4 regions of the Lysinibacillus sp. CTST325 genome follow, and region 1 is predicted to be linked to each of the others. Evidence: riboswitches for the same ligand, from Rfam matches in the RefSeq annotation. Region 1 holds a riboswitch; each other region holds the start of a gene.

Region 1 (4,216 bases):
ATGAAGCTGCTGTGGCACTCACTTGGTCTGGTCAAGCAGCAGACATGCTGTCTGAAAATGAAGATTTAGACTTCGCTGTACCAAAAGAAGGCTCAAACTTATGGTTTGACAATATGGTTATCCCAAAAACATCAAAAAATATTGATGGTGCACATGCCTTCATTAATTTTATGTTGAAAGCTGAATCAGGTGCTCAAAACGCTGATTATGTAGGCTATTCTACCCCTAATATTGCAGCGATGAAATTAATGGATAAAGAAGTTGTATCTGATAAGCGCTTCTATCCTTCTGAAGAACAGCGTAAAACATTAGAAGTTTATAAAAACTTAGGCCCTGATTATTTAGGTAAATACAATGAGCTGTTTTTAGAATTTAAAATGAGTATTCGATAAACCATTTGAAGCTGTTCTCGAGTTAATTGAGAACAGCTTTTTGGTTGTATAGCTGGAAATAAGCTTCGGGGTCTATTTCAGACTTATAGTCAATAGCAAACGTACAAGCCTTGTGGTAGACTGTAGTATATTTGATTAAAGAAGGGGGTATTCGATGACCCAGCAGAAGTCTAATAAGGCGGCTTTGTATATTTTAATGTTTAATATGTTTATCGCAATGGGGAGTATCGGAATTATTATTCCTGTCATGCCTGAGTATTTAAAACTATTTGGTGCTGCAGGACAAATACTTGGCATGTTGATTGCAACGTTCGCCTTAGCACAATTCGTATTTTCTCCAATTGCTGGGAATCTTTCCGATCAATACGGTCGTAAAAATCTCATTATTTTCGGCCTTATCGTAACAGGACTTGCACAAATTGGATTCGGACTTTCTACAGATGTGTGGATGCTCTTCTTGGCACGCTTTTTAGGTGGCCTTGGATCTGCATTTGTGGCACCTCCTATAATGGCATTTGTGGCTGACGTCACAACGTACGAGGAACGAGGAAAAGGCATGGGGATGATAGGGGCAGCAATGTCCTTTGGTTTTATGATTGGACCAGGTATCGGTGGATTCCTCTCAAAAGTTAGTTTGCATTTCCCATTTTATACTGCTGGATGTGCAGCTATCTTAGCAGCTATTTTATCGTTCTTTTTATTACCTGCTACAAAACCGAACACAGCGAAAAAAGCGCAGAAGCAGGATAATCTTGCAAAGCAGATGGCCCGTTCAGTCCGAATGCCTTATTTTGTCATGCTAGTTATCATGCTTGTATTCTCTTTCGGGATTGCTAACTTCCAAACAACATTATCATTATTTGTTACAGATAAGTTTAATTACACACCTACTGATATCGCCATCATATTAGTTGTGGGTGGCGCTTTTGGTGTTGTTGTGCAGATGTTTGTTATTACACCGCTGTTTAATCGCTTCGGCGAAATGAAAGTAGTGTTAGTCAATTTATTTATTGCAGCCATTTCGATTTTCTTAATATTATTCGCATCTGGCTTTGCCCTTATTTTAATTGTAGCGACCATCTTCTCTACAGCTACGACATTGATTCGTCCAGCTGTCAACACACTGATTTCAAAGCTTGCTGAAAATGAACAAGGCTTTGCAGCAGGTCTGAACAATGCATATATGAGTCTTGGTAATATGATTGGTCCAGCTCTAGCAGGTATATTATTCGATTGGAATATGAACAGTCCTTATATATTCGGGTCTATTATTTTAATGGCTTGTTTCTTCCTTGCCCTAATTTGGACAATGAAAAAAGCACCACACCTTATGCATCCTGATACAAAATAGTCTGAAAAGTTATTGACTATTTTTAGTAGTATGCTACATTATTTATGAGAAAAACTAACAAATCAATTTCGCCTTGGCGTAATTGCGTCCGGATTTTGAATTGTGCGAGCACAATTCATTCCTTTCAAAATCCGTGACATCCGCCGGAGGCTTTGGGCCAACGTGATGTTGGTCACTCAGTCGTTGCCACAGGACGTGGCGATCTTAGACTGAGTTCCTCTATTTCAGCGGATGTCTTTTGTACCGAAAGCATAGCGACAGGTACAGATGTTTGGACACCTGCTGAAAGAAGTTAAATTCTTACCACTAGGGGAGTCTTTAAAAGGCTGAGACGTATATGATCATATACGGACCCTTTGAACCTGATCTAGTTCACACTAGCGGAGGGAAGTGGCGACACTTGCTTTTTGTTATGTAAATGCAGGGCCGCTTCCTATTGTTTTTAGGAAGCGGCTTTTTCACGTTTTAGCGGCGGTACTCCCTTGTTTACCGGCGGAACTCTCCAGTTTAGCGGCGATAACTATAAAATTCACATTTCAAAGGAGTGGAAATTATGTCAATTCGAAAATTAACAATCATGGCCTTATTAGTAGCAATTGCCGTAGCAGGCTCTACCTTCGTTTCAATACCAACGGGAATTGCGCGTGCCTACCCTGTCCAGCATGCCATTAATGTTATCGGTGCTATCATTCTTGGACCAGTGCCTACTGTTATGGTCGCCTTTGTCACAGCCATTATTCGTATTTTAACAGGCACAGGCTCATTATTAGCTATACCTGGCAGTGTTATTGGCGCTCTGTGTGCAGCTCTTGCCTATAAATACAGTGGCAAGCAATGGCTAGCAGGTGTCGGTGAAATGTTTGGCACAGGTATTATTGCGTCATTTATTGCAGTACCTTACGCACATTTATTAATGGGGACATCCGTTGCTGCTTTATTTTTCATGCCAGCTTTTTTAACATCAAGTACTATTGGTGCAATGTTAGGCATCGTCGTTGCTAGCAATTTACGTAAGACAGTATTTGTAACTAACCTTAACACTCAGCTTAAATAACTTGATTTACAGCAATTTAAAAACGTTACTTCCTTAATGACAATTAATCAAGAAAGTAACGTTTTTTGTTCCAAACAAATTCACCCATACTTCAATGGTAATCCCATTTCATGAGCAATTAATAAAAAGTCTTTTTTGCTTATTTCAAAATGACCGAATCTGAATTTATAGCCATATTTCGATTTATCCTCTACAAATTCTAAATAATCTAAGATTCTTTTTATTGGCACAGCTTTTGCTTCTTTATAAAAGTCTATATCTCTTCTAAAAGGAATAAAATTTTCCGCCATTTGGAACTCGTATACTCGTTCGTCCTTTACTCTTCCAATTGCGGTAAATGCTCTAACAGGCTCATTGTCTTCTAGACTTTTTTTAGGAGAATAATAAATGATCCAATCTCCTTTTGTCATTCGTTTCAAAGGTCTTTCTTTACCATGGCATAACTGGCCGAATCCTCCCTCAACCCCTTTTTGCACATGATTAAGAGATACCACGCCAATCCAATATTTCGTCTCCCTTTCAGCCACAGGAAGTGGATTATTATTAGGATATAATGACATAAGCTTCCGTCCCCTTTTATTTTGGAATCATCGCCAACGATTTTATTTTTTCCTTTTCAAGAATCAACCTTTCTTCCAAAATCACTGGGTTTGGCAAACCATCCCAAGTAGTTGAAACTGTAGCAATACATTCTGTATCATCACCTTCAATATTTTGGATAGTTAATTTAAAGCCTTTTGGCATAGGTGACGTGTAAAAGTTTTGTATTTCTTTTCTTCCTTTAAAAATTTCACCTTTAAAATTTTTTAATTCTCCATGATCTGCATACATATCAGATAAATCTTGGCCCTCTTCTTGCGCTCTTCTTAAATACTCCTTCATAACCTCTACAGCTTTCATTTCTCATCACTCTTTCTTTTTTATTAATAAGATTATCAATTATGCCTCGGCATAATTAACTTCCGGATTAGGCTTTGTGCTTAGGCCTGCAAATGTTTTTTGTGCGAAAGCGAAGCGACAGCACGAAGTTGGTCACTCAGTCGTTGCCACAGGACGTGGCGTTCTTAGACTGAGTTCCTCTATTTCAGCAGGTTGCCGAAAGAAGTTAAACCCTATTCACGATTTTCATATACTTTTGTCAAAATGCTTTTCAATTGCTCTTTTTCTTCCAATGAAAGTACATTTAAAACTTCATTCTCAGAAATCGAAAGGGTCTTCAACAATTCTTCTGCCAAATTTTCACCCTGTTCCGTAAGGCATATTAAATTCTCTCTTCTATTTTCTGGATTTTTCTCCCTATAAACATACTTTCTTTCTTCTAGACCATCGATAAAAAAGCGGACACTATTTTTATCCAACTTTAATATCTGCCCTATTTGAATTTGACTAAGCTTTTTTTCTTTTACAGCAATCATGATC
Region 2 (4,216 bases), on a different contig from region 1:
AACATGGCAATAAAAAGAACCAACACACTATTTGAAGAAGCAAAAACACTAAAGCATATAGAAAAGATCAGCATTCCTGTAACAAGAGTCCAGCGATCACTGTATTTTTTAAATAAGAATAATACAATACTTGATAGGAGAACTACAAGAATAGTATTCTCTGTTCGGAGAAATCCAAGCATTTTAGTGCCGTCTACGATGAAATCTATGCCAAACAATGAAGCTGACTGTTGGGGTATATCTTTTTCAAGGCGAATCCCAATATAGTTGGATAAAGACTGTTCCAATGTAAAGATCAAGATTGCTCCTAAAATATAAAACATAAACAGCTTATCTTTTAAAACGGTTGAGTAAGTTTGAAACAACTCTACTGGTAAAAATTTTTTCTTATGAAGAGAAGACTTAGGTGAAGGTTCTGGTGAATAGGTTTCTGAGATGAAGAAAATAGTCACGAATACAGATAATAAAGAGATAAGTGAAATCCCAATAAATAGTTCAAATAAGTAGTTTTTAAAAAGAAATGCCCCCATGATTCCTCCAATTGCGGTTGATAAATTTCCCAACCAGTAGCTAATTGTAAATACAAGCTTTCTCGATTCGGAATTAGTAACATCAATCATCATAGCTTGTGCGGCTGGCTGAAACATCCCTCCGCAAAACATAGTGATGATGAAGAATGCCGCAGAAATATAAGGAAGGTTAAACCAAGGAGAATTACAAAGTGCTATAAACAGATACGAAAGTAATAAACCAATTTCAGTATAAATCATTATTTTTTTTCGCCCAATTTTATCTGAAACATGTCCTCCGATAACCCCTCCAATAACTCCGCTAATCACTATTATTATAAGAATAATACCCGTTTTAGTAGCTCCGATATTTTGAGTAAAATAAATTGCCAGAAAAGGTATAACAGCCATAGAAATAAGACCGCCTAGAAATTGCATGACTAGGCGAAGTTTGATGTTGGGATGGATATCTCTCAATTTCATATAATCACTCCTAAATATATTAAATATGAACTATTTCCGATAGAATCTTCAGGTGTCTCAGTTGGGGGTTATCTATTGATTATCCTATTAGGAAGTGTCTCTTTGACTCTCTTTTATGTTTAACTTGTTTAACCTTATTATCTACAAGTGATGGCCGGGCAAAGGGGGAGGAGCTTATTTATTAGCGATAGGCCCAAATAATCTCAGTGCTTGTCTCGATATATCCTTCCGCGTCTCGTTTGTATATTCATCAATAAACGTTAAACGCATTCCGTTTAAGATGGATAAGTATGATTCAGCAATTAATGAAGGTGATTCTTCATAAAAGGAACCAAGCCTTTGTCCTGATTCAATAATCGGATAAATAGAGGCCTTAAATAATTTTGCAAAATCATCTAGTTCTTTATAAAGCTTCGGAAACCGTTCAGGTCTTGCAAGAACCTGCTGAATTAGGCGTAGAAATTCAATTCTCATTGCAAAAAGTTGTACATGACAATCTATCATTTCCTTAATAACTGTAAGAGGCTCACCTTTAAAGTGTTTTTCTATCTCGATAAAATACGGTTTGATTTCTTCCAAGGGTTCCAAAATAGCTACTTCATAAAGTACTTCTTTTGAATCAAAATATGTAAATACGGTACCAAAACTAACACCAGCTTCCTTTGCTATTTCGGCAACTTTTGTCTCTGCAAAACCATTCTCACTATATAATTTAATGGCGGCGTTCAGGATAGTAGATCTTTTTCTTTTCTTTTTTTCATCATTAGTAAGTTTAGTCTCCATTTAGATATTCCTTTCATAATAAATGATTGATTAATCAATCAAATTTTATTGTAATTTGTTTCCATTGTCAATATATTGATGGGATTTTTTGAATTTTATAGTTAGCTATAATGGAATTCCTTAAATGAAGGGATATTATTCTTTAAAATTGAGTCTTTAAAAAAAGTAGAACTGACATTTTAAGCATGAAGCCTCTATTTCAATGGAGTCTGAAAATATTATCTAGCTCTCCTAAAGTACGTTTTACAAAGGAAGCGCCATAGCAGTTATTTGGTGTGAATGAAAAATATATTTCAAAAAAAGGATTAGAAATAAGGCTATAAAATAATAATTCAGCGCTATTTGCAAACAGAGCCTTGTCATTTCCAAATAGATATGGGTATAATAATCACGAAAAGTTCATATGGAAAGAATGTAGGGGGGCTGGTGTTGCCAGCTGAGATTGTGTCCGATAGACGCTAACCCTTTGAACCTGATTTGGCTCGTACCAGCGTAGGGAACATCTATTCAAAAAGTAAAAGTTTTTGATATTGATAACAAAACGTCTGGGAGGAATCCTAGGCGTTTTTTATGTTTTCAGACTTTTGTTGCATGCACATACCTTACGTGTAAACAGACCGTGAATGGTTTCTTCTTGTAAAAACATTCATTCATGAACACTTTCACACTACTTACTTGGAGGATTCAGCATGAAAAAATGGTTATTGGTCCTTATGGCTGCACTTTTAACTTTAGTGGGCTGTAGCGAAAAAGAGACTAAAAAGGATAATAAGGGATTAACGAAAGTATCAGTTGTTCTTGATTGGACACCGAATACAAATCATACAGGTTTATATGTAGCGAAAAAACTTGGCTACTTTAAGGAACGGGGCTTAGATGTCGATATTTTATTACCTGGCGAAGCGGGTGCAGATCAGCTTGTGGCGTCTGGGAAGGCTCAGTTTGGCGTCAGCTATCAGGAAGGGATTACACAGGCACGTGTGCAAGATGTACCTTTAGTATCGATCGCGGCGATTATTCAACATAATACTTCTGGCTTCGCGTCCATTGCATCCAAAGGCATCACGTCACCTAAGGATTTTGAAGGTAAAACATACGGTGGCTGGGGTGCACCACTTGAAAAGGCAGTACTGCAATCACTAATGCAATCAAAAAAGGCAGATATTAATAAGTTAGATATTGTCAATGCAGGCGATTTAGACTTCTTCACAATGATGAAAAAAGATATTGATTTTGCGTGGATTTATTATGCTTGGACAGGTATTGAAGCCGAACTGCGTGGCGAAAAACTAAACATGCTATATTTAACAGATTATAGTGATCAGTTAGATTATTACACACCTGTACTCGCTACAAATGAAAAAATGATTAAGGATGATCCTGAGACGGTAAAAGCATTTGTCGCTGCTGCAGCAAAGGGCTATGAATATGCGATCAGTCACCCGAATGAAGCGGCTGATATTTTACTAGAAGCGGTACCTGATTTAGATAAGAACCTTGTCCATAAAAGTCAGGAATGGCTAGCGGATAAGTATCAAGACGACGCTGCACAATGGGGCGAGCAAAAGCTATCTGTTTGGGAAAACTACGCGAAATGGATGACAGACAACAAAGTTTTAGAGGGCGAATTTAACGCAAAACAAGCATTTACAAACGACTTTTTACCAAAAAAGGAGACGAAGTAGTATGGCAAACTCATTAATAAGTGTACAAATTATCCCGAAAACTGAAAAATATGAAGATGTGATCCCATTTGTCGATGCAGCGATTGCGGTTATCGACGCATCAGGGGTGAAATATGAAGTTCATCCGTTAGAAACGACAATGGAGGGTGAGCTATCGACTTTACTACAAATCATTGAAAAAATGAATGACAAGATGATTGAACTTGGCGCGATCAATGTCATTACGCAGGTGAAAATTTTATATCAGCCATCAGGTATTACAATGGATACGTTAACGGAGAAATACCAGTGATGAAGCAAGCTGTTAAACAAGGAAGGACGATAATTTTTATCGCCTTCCTCTTATTCATATGGGAACTAATTGTTCGTTTTGCAGATGTGCCACATTGGCTATTGCCTACACCAAGTGCCATTTTGAAAGAAGGCTTTCAAACGTATGAGACATTTGTGCCGCATGCGTTAGCGACTGTTCAGTTAGCACTTCTAGGACTTGCCATTGGAATATTGTGCGGGTTAACTGTTGCCGTGCTATTACATCGTTTTACGTTTGTGCGGGAGCTATTTTATCCTATTCTTATTATGTCACAAAATGTCCCTGTGCTCGTCCTAGCACCGCTCTTAATCATTTGGTTTGGCTTTGGTTTATTGCCAAAGCTCATTATTATTTGTCTTGTGTGCTTTTTCCCAATTGTTATTTCAGCAATGGATGGCTTCCGTCAAACCTCACCTGAGCTGAAGCATTATTTCCAAATGATT
Region 3 (4,216 bases), on a different contig from region 1:
TGGATTGGCGTCATTTTTAGAAGTGGTTGAAAAAATTGGACCAATTCCTACATAATCAGCACCATATTGTAGAGCAGTTTGTAATTCAGCTTGTGAATGAACAGAAACACCTAAAATCATGTTGCCAATTTTTTTACGTACCATCGACACAGGAAAATCCTCTTGCCCAATATGAACACCGTCCGCTCTAAGCTTTATAGCCAGTTCGACATCATCGTTGACGATAAACGGAACATGATACTGGTGACAGAGCTTTTGACATTTGCGAGCAAAATCTTCATAGGCTTGCCCAGTTAGTGTATTTGGTCCTTTTTCACGATATTGAAACATAGTAATTCCAGATTGCAGAGCTTCCTCTAAAACGTTTAATGGTTCTTGTTTGAAAACATTACTTGTACCCATTATAAAATATAGCTGTAGATCGTCACGTTTCATGAATGATCACCTCGCAGGAATTCTTCAAGTTTTGATAAGCAAAATGATTTGTAGGACCATGGCCCTTGCCAATAGATAAATCATGAGTTATTGCTAATTGAATAAATTTTTTAGCTTCCTCAATCGCTTCTTCTAAAGGTAGTCCGCGACCAAGAAAAGCAGTTAATGCAGCGGAAAACGTACAGCCTGTACCATGCGTATTTTTTGTTGCAATACGAGAGGACTGCATGGAAAATGAACGACCATCTTGGAAAAATACATAATCAGTAGCATAACATTTATCCTCTAAATGACCGCCTTTAATAATGACACATTGAACGCCCATTTGTAATAAGATTTTAGCTGCTTCTTTAATATCTGTTAAAGAATTGATTTTCCTTCCAGAAAGGGTTTCTGCCTCAGGAATGTTCGGTGTTACGATTGTTGCTAAAGGTAGCAAACAACTGCGTAATGCCTCAATTGCTTCTTGCTGTAATAAGCTTTCGCCACCTTTTGCAATCATGACAGGATCTACAATAAGCGGAATATTTATTTCAGCTAAAATCTGTGCAATTGATTGAATTATTTCCGAGGAAAACAGCATTCCGGTTTTAACAGCACTTATTGAAAAATCCTCGACTAGCGCTTGAAGTTGTTTCTCAACAAAACTAACTTCAATTGGTAAGACATCCGATACACCAAGTGTATTCTGAGCAGTTAAAGCTGTAATAACAGACGTTCCAAACACCTTTAATTCCTGAAATGTTTTTAAATCAGCCTGTATACCTGCACCACCACCACTATCAGAACCAGCAATTGTCGTTACAATATGCATCATTGTTCACCACTCTTGGAAAGGCGATGTAGTTCATTCAATACTGCAATTTGAAAATCGCCAATGTATGGAGTAGAAGAAGCAGCTTGTTCTGCCACTTTTTTATAAAGCGATAATGTTTCTATTATTTGGTCAAATGGTTTATTTCCCGCGACGTAGGAAGCACAACAAATTGCACTCAATAAGCAACCTGTTCCAGTAACTTCTGTCATTTGTGAATGTCCACCTGTAACCCATTGCTGATGTTCGCCATCAGTAATAAAATCCTTTTCACCGGTCACAATAACGATACAATTGTAGAGTTGAGCTACTTTTTGTGCCTCAACTTCTAAAGAAATTGAACCACTACCACTATCTACGCCTTTTTGTTGCCATTCTACATCGGCTATAGCTGCAAGCTCTCCGATATTACAACGAATAGCCGCAAAATTTATTTCCTCGAGTAATTGTTGTACCGTTTGTTTCCGATAAGTTGTTGCACCTGCAGCAACAGGATCTAAAATAACGGGAATGCCAAGAACATTTGCTTTTTTTCCAGCAAGTAACATTGATTCTTTCATTCGCTCATTAAGGGTACCGATATTTATCAATAAGCCTGAGGCAATTGCGACCATTTCTTCCACCTCATGACTATCATCAGCCATAACTGGTGAAGCGCCTATTGCTAATAAGCCGTTAGCTTGAAAATTAGCCACAACATAATTAGTAATGCAATGAATAAGTGGGTTTTGTTTACGGATAGTATGAAATACCAATTGAAGTCCTCCTTGTTGGATGGACGTAAGCGTGCAAAAAAGGCTCTTTGTCGTGTAGAAAAAAACACGCAAAAGAGCCTTTCATCAGTAAATAGATGTGAATTGCTCCCTACGTCAGTATTAACTAACAGGTTCAAAGGGTCAGGTTTTACCTTCTCAACTCTAAATGAGTCCCCCTGCAATCTTGCTTTTAGTTGACCAAAATGTACCATATTATTCACTCGTGTTCAATAGGGAGTTTTTTTCTTCATTGTGAAAACGGCACTAAAGCTAAGTCGAAAGTGATAGCACCAATACGTGACTGATGCCATATAGCAGAGCATGATAGTTGTCACGACTTTAATGAATTGGAGTGAATTCCATTGAAAATGATAAAAATTGAGTTTTATAATGAGCGTAATAGAGGGGGCATTTGCCATGAAAAGAGAAGATTTAATCGCACCAGAATGGTATAACATTTCAGAGGAAATTGAAAAATATGCACAGGATTCTACTAAAAATGCATTATTAGTTTATAACGAAGATGAGGAAATTCAGTACTTAACATATCAAGCTTTACTTGAAAAGGCGAACCAGGCAGCACATGTATTTACATCTCAAGGTTTAAAAAAAGGTGATGTTATTTTAGTTATGGTGCCAAGATCAGTTGAAGCGTATATCGTTTATATTGCTGCCTTAAAGGCAGGCTTAACCATTATACCTAGCTCAGAAATGTTGAGAACTAAGGATATTGAATATCGAATCAATCATGCCGATGCAAAAGGCGTTGTTGCATTTGAGCCTTATATTGAACAATTCGATAATGTGGGAAATTTACAAGAAATACAGCAATTTGTCATTGGTCATGCACATGAACCTTGGCAGCCGTTGCTTGAAAAAATGCAAAATCAACCTACGACTTACATAAGTTCTACACCGACTAAGAGTACAGACATTGCATTTTTAGCTTATACGAGTGGTACAACAGGCAATCCAAAAGCAGCGGTTCATACACATAGCTGGGGTTATGCGCACTTGCGAACTACTGCTCCAAATTGGTTAGGAGTACAAGAAGGTGACATTGTTTGGGCTACAGCAGCACCAGGATGGCAAAAATGGATTTGGAGTCCGTTCCTTGCTACTTTAGGAAGTGGTGCAACAGCATTTGTTTACAAAGGTCACTTTGATGCGGCAACATATCTTGCATTGCTTGAAAAATTCAATATTAATATTTTGTGTTGCACACCGACCGAATACAGATTTATGGCAGGTCTTGAAAATTTACAAGACTTCAATTTAAGTACAGTACGTCAGGCTGTGTCAGCGGGTGAACCTTTAAATAGTGAAGTGATCAAAGTATTTTCCGATGTCTTTCATTTACAAGTACGTGATGGCTATGGACAAACAGAGAATACCTTACTTGTTGGAACAATGGTAGGGATGGAGGCTAGAATGGGCTCAATGGGGAAACCTACTCCGGGTAATACTGTTGAAATTATCAATGATTTTGGAAATCCTACAGCAATTGGAGAAGTTGGAGATATTGCTGTACACTGTGAAACACCTGCGTTATTTAAGAAATATTTAAACGATCCCGAACGTACAAATTTACAATTTAGAGGCGATTGGTATATTACAGGAGATCGTGCATATAAAGATGAAAATGGCTATTTTTGGTTTGAAGGACGTGGGGATGATGTCATTATTTCGTCTGGGTATACGATAGGACCATTTGAGGTAGAAGATGCGTTATTAAAGCATCCCTCAGTAAAAGAAACTGCCGTAGTCGCAAGTCCAGATGTAATTCGTGGAAATCTAGTAAAGGCATTTGTTGTGCTCTCTGATGGAGTAGTTGGTGATGAAGCGCTAATTAAAAAACTACAAAGCCATGTGAAAACTTTAACAGCTCCTTATAAATATCCTCGTGTAATTGAGTTTGTTACGGAGCTACCAAAGACTACATCAGGCAAAATTCGTCGTGTCGAATTACGTGAGCAAGAAAAAATTCATTATATTAATCATCGTTAATTTCCTAGGAAATAATGTCGAAAATCAAAGTTCTTGCTTTTTTTATGAACTTTGATTTTTTTTTTAATATTAGATACTGTAGTATAGGTTGAATAGGTTGAATTGCTTAAAGCTTTTGCATAGTATTGGTTAGATACTGAAATTTGGAATTGATATTTGTTGAAACGCGTGACTTGTTTATAAGTGGATTGGAATTTGGAGTCTA
Region 4 (4,216 bases), on a different contig from region 1:
GCTAACATCTTATCAATGGAATGGTCTTGGCCTTAGTGATCCACTTTGGGCTGTTATTTTACTAACAATTGGAGCAGCAATAGCGCTCCATATTCGATTCCATTATTTTGATATTATCTATCCAAGTGTATTTATCTGGTCCTATATTGGGGTCGCATTACATAATGGTTTTGATGAGCTACTTGTGTCAACTGCAGCCTTGTTTTTATGCGGAGTGCTACTTGTCGGTATATTATTTATTAAAAAAAATCCTGCCCACCAAAAATAAATTGGTTAGCAGGATTTTTAGCTTTTTTATTGTTCATCTAGAGAAGTTAAAATAATTGGTTTGTCTTTAGTAACGATAATTGAATGCTCGATTTGAGCAACTAATGATTTGTCTGGCGTAACGAATGTCCAACCATCACCAGACTCTACAATATGCTCCGCTTTCGCTGAGATAAATGGCTCGACTGCAAGCACCATGCCTTCTTTCATAATTGTAGAATCCCAAGCATCATAGTAGTTTAAAATATGATTTGGCTCATCGTGTAAAGAACGACCTAAACCATGACCTGTTAGGTTCATAATCACTGTTAAATCATTGGCATATGCCTCACGCTCAACAGCTTTACCGATTTGGTTTAATTTTGATCCAGCTTTTACTTTTGTCATCGCACGGTCGAAAGCACTTTTAGCTACGCTACATAGCTTTTCTTTATCCTCATAGCCTTCACCAACTACAAATGAAATGCCCGTATCAGCAAAGTAGCCATTTAGTGACCCAGATACGTCTATATTTACGATATCTCCCTCGTTAATCACACGTTTACCTGGAATACCATGTGCGACTTCCTCATTCACACTAATACATGTGTATCCTGGGAAATCATACTCCCCTTTAGGTCCAGAAATTGCTCCTGCTTCAGCAAACATACGACCTGCAATTTCATCTAATTCAAGTGTTGTTACACCTGGTTTTGTAGCAGCCTTCATTGCCTCACGAATTTCAGCACAAATACGGCCGATTTTTTTAAATGCTTCAATCTCTTCTTGCGTTTTTACAATCATTTTTAACGTCCCTTTCATCTAATGTCTACTACTTAATATAACATAACTTTCTATGCTTAAAACGCTAAACGCTTTAAATATTATATGCCATCATAAATTGTAAAGTGCTGAAAAACAGGCTCCTCATCAAAAGGTTGGGAATAACATTCCTTAAAACGTATGTATATAAGTTGATTGGAGTGGAGGCTGGGCGACACCTTGGGGATTAGCGTCACAGATGAGACCCTGGAGCGAGCAAATAGGGGAACGAAGGCTAAGAGCATCACATCCTGTGATAACGCCTTCGTGACCAACATCGTGTTGGCCCAAGCGGCTCATCGGACGCCCCCAGGAAGCTTTGCTCTGTGCGAAAGCGAAGCGTCAGCAACAATTGTTTTATCTGCGCGAAAGCGAAGCGGCAGCGGCAATTGTTTTATCTGCGCGAAAGCGAAGCGGCAGCGGCAATTGTTTTATCTGCGCGAAAGCGAAGCGGCAGCGGCAAAGCGCCCAGCCGGAACGGAAATCAACCTCACGTTATGGTGAGGATTTAAGAAACAAAAACCCTCCACTCATGTGAAGGGCATAATCGTTATGATTTTCGTTGCATTAATTGAGGTGCTGCCGTAAATAGCAGAACACCGACAATTGCTGTTAAAATCGTTGCTGGTAGCATATATGTTCCATTATAGATGATTGAATAAATCCACGCATTTTGATCGCCAGCATACTCTGAGAAAAATACAGCGCCCGCAATGGTATGTGCTGCATAACGTAAAAAGCCTGCTAAAACCGTTCCTACAATAATATAAAGCGCCATTTTCTTTTTGTTTAAATCTTTGGCAGCATCGAGCACTGGTCGGCGAACAACGGCCGCCAAGCCTACTACTGTAAAGGCAACGCCATAATCAAGTAATCCTTGTAGCCAATGTATAATATAGGCACCAAACATTGTTTGCATAACACCAATAAGTAATCCCGTTGTCAGACCAGGAATAAGGCCCCAGCGGAATGCTATTAAAATTATTGGCACCATCACTAGACTAACAGAGCCACCTTGTGCCCATACTTTAAAGGAAACCTGATCTAACACAAGGCCAATCGCTGCGAATATCGCAATTTCCACAAGCATTAAAAGTTTTTTATTGTCCATAAATATTCTCTCCTTTGTTCCGATGTAGGATACAAGAGCAGGAATAGAAATCAGTTGGCAAATATGTCCCTATCTGGCATCAATAAAGATAAAAAACGATGCCAGGACAGAGCCTCACATCGTAAAAGTGTCGGTTTCTATCCACAATCCCTACGCAAGTGTTAACTTACAGGTTCGAAGAGTCAAGGCATTACGTGCCCAGTCTCAGCTGACATCATCAGCTCCCCTTGTGGTCGTTACATCTTAATTTAATTGAACAACCTCATTGTACGCAAACACTGTTACGATTACAACCTCTTCCACATTATTTTTTTTGAAACTTTACTGCTTTTCATGCGTAAATATTAAAAAAGGAGGTACAACTATGGAGAACCAAAAAATTTTATCTGCCTTTAGTTATCTCAGTGTTTTTTTCGCACCCTTTATTGTGCCATTAGTCGTTTACTTCGTTTCTAAAGATAGTGCGGTAAAGAGTCACTCTATTCGAGCACTTATTTCACATTTAATTCCAGTCGTATTCGGAATAGTATTATTTGCAGTCTTTATTTTCTCAACTTTATCATTCAACACCAATTTTGATCCAAATTCAGATAGTAATAATTTTCTTATCATTTGGTTTGTTTCATTCGCAATTTACATTCTCGCTTCATTAGGAGTCGTTATTTGGAATATTATTCAAGCTGTTCGCGTCATCCGATAAGTTTCATTTCAACCTTGAACAGACAGTACTTAAGGAGCTGTTATTTTGTGAAAGTATCTAAAGTTGTTAAAACCGCTGTAAAATTAGCACCTATCGTTATCCCGATTGTCAAAAAAGTAATCGCTGCAAAAAAAGGAACAAATCCTAACGTAACTAAAAAATAACAAAAGGCGTATTTCCATATAACGGAGATACGCCTCTTTGTTATTTCACTTCAAAATATGTTTGACTATGACCGTTCATTGCTTTTTCGACATGCAACACAGCAGGCATTGTAGCTTTTAACTCTGCAACGTGTGAAATGACTCCAATCATGCGTCCGGAATCTTGTAAATCAATAAGCGTATCAATCGCCTTATTTAATGCTTCTTCATCGAGAGAACCGAAGCCCTCATCAATAAACATCGTTTCAATGCGGATATTACCTTGAAAGCTTTGAATGACATCTGCCATCCCAAGGGCAAGACTTAAAGACGCATTAAACTTTTCTCCCCCTGATAATGTTTTCACATCTCGTAATTGATCTGTATAAGCATCATACACATCTAGTCCAAGCCCACTTTGCTTGGCATGCTTTTCTAAACGATCTGAACGTCGTAGCTCAAATTGACCGTTGGATAAATGATAAAGCCGGATATTCGCTGCCTCTGTAATTTTATCTAAATAATTGATTTGAATATAACGCTCAAAAGACAGCTTTTTCACATTCTGTCCATTTAACATTGCATAGAGCTCTTTCACTCGTCCCGCCTCTTTTTCAAGTAAACGAATCTCCTGTTCGGTCTCCTCAACTTTTTTGATAAAATCTGCACAAGCCTTCGCAAATCCTTCCATCTGTTGCAATACTTTGAAGGCTTTCTCATATGTGACACGAAGCATTTCTAACTTTTCTTCCATTACCGTTAAATCTTGCTTCTCTTGTCCTTGAAGATGCTTCGCTCCCTCAGTAATTTGTACCTGTAATGTGTGGATTTGCAATGCATAATCATTGCAAGCCTTCCGTAAAGCTTCTATTTGCAACACACTACGCTTCCCAGTAGCAAATTCATCATAGCTTTCAAAGCCTGCTTCCGTCATACTTACTGAAAATTGCTCACGCTTTTCATCCATTTTCAGCTTTAATTCCTCAAAAGCCTGTTTCGCTATTTCTACGTTCATTCTAGCATTATTTGCTGCTTCCTTGGCGAACTGCAGGTTTTGTTGACTAAGATTCCATGCAGTTTGTAATGCAACCTTTTGTGAACTTTTATCAGCAATCGCCTGCTTCAACGCTTGTAGTGTCGTAAGATTTTCTGGAATATGCTTTTGCTGCTCTTCCACAATTGCTTGTTGTTTAG

What was found. Region 1 has a riboswitch for thiamine pyrophosphate ahead of thiW (energy coupling factor transporter S component ThiW). Riboswitches for the same ligand answer to the same signal wherever they lie in the genome.
Region 2: another riboswitch for thiamine pyrophosphate. It lies ahead of ACYQ73_RS06365 (ABC transporter substrate-binding protein); the one in region 1 lies ahead of thiW (energy coupling factor transporter S component ThiW).
Region 3: another riboswitch for thiamine pyrophosphate. It lies ahead of thiM (hydroxyethylthiazole kinase); the one in region 1 lies ahead of thiW (energy coupling factor transporter S component ThiW).
Region 4: another riboswitch for thiamine pyrophosphate. It lies ahead of thiT (energy-coupled thiamine transporter ThiT); the one in region 1 lies ahead of thiW (energy coupling factor transporter S component ThiW).

The regions. Positions count from the first base shown of each region.
Region 1 covers NZ_BAAFHO010000001.1:843,333-847,548, forward strand. The annotation lists gene ACYQ73_RS04205 (ABC transporter substrate-binding protein) at 1-392, shown strand, start outside; gene ACYQ73_RS04210 (MFS transporter) at 547-1,743, shown strand; gene ACYQ73_RS04215 (hypothetical protein) at 1,896-2,039, shown strand; TPP riboswitch at 2,042-2,149, shown strand; gene thiW (energy coupling factor transporter S component ThiW) at 2,297-2,797, shown strand; gene ACYQ73_RS04225 (EVE domain-containing protein) at 2,878-3,357, opposite strand; gene ACYQ73_RS04230 (hypothetical protein) at 3,374-3,679, opposite strand; gene ACYQ73_RS04235 (MarR family winged helix-turn-helix transcriptional regulator) at 3,910-4,216, opposite strand, start outside.
Region 2 covers NZ_BAAFHO010000002.1:187,733-191,948, forward strand. The annotation lists gene ACYQ73_RS06355 (MFS transporter) at 1-992, opposite strand, end outside; gene ACYQ73_RS06360 (TetR/AcrR family transcriptional regulator) at 1,167-1,775, opposite strand; TPP riboswitch at 2,182-2,291, shown strand; gene ACYQ73_RS06365 (ABC transporter substrate-binding protein) at 2,465-3,460, shown strand; gene ACYQ73_RS06370 (thiamine-binding protein) at 3,462-3,752, shown strand; gene ACYQ73_RS06375 (ABC transporter permease) at 3,752-4,216, shown strand, end outside.
Region 3 covers NZ_BAAFHO010000006.1:130,885-135,100, reverse strand. The annotation lists gene thiE (thiamine phosphate synthase) at 1-435, opposite strand, end outside; gene thiD (bifunctional hydroxymethylpyrimidine kinase/phosphomethylpyrimidine kinase) at 425-1,249, opposite strand; gene thiM (hydroxyethylthiazole kinase) at 1,249-2,004, opposite strand; TPP riboswitch at 2,094-2,192, opposite strand; gene mbcS (acyl-CoA synthetase MbcS) at 2,422-4,011, shown strand.
Region 4 covers NZ_BAAFHO010000014.1:76,721-80,936, reverse strand. The annotation lists gene ACYQ73_RS22940 (hypothetical protein) at 1-268, shown strand, start outside; gene map (type I methionyl aminopeptidase) at 295-1,050, opposite strand; gene ACYQ73_RS22930 (hypothetical protein) at 1,201-1,368, opposite strand; gene ACYQ73_RS22925 (hypothetical protein) at 1,421-1,606, shown strand; gene thiT (energy-coupled thiamine transporter ThiT) at 1,619-2,179, opposite strand; TPP riboswitch at 2,309-2,417, opposite strand; gene ACYQ73_RS22915 (DUF4870 domain-containing protein) at 2,544-2,879, shown strand; gene ACYQ73_RS22910 (AAA family ATPase) at 3,084-4,216, opposite strand, start outside.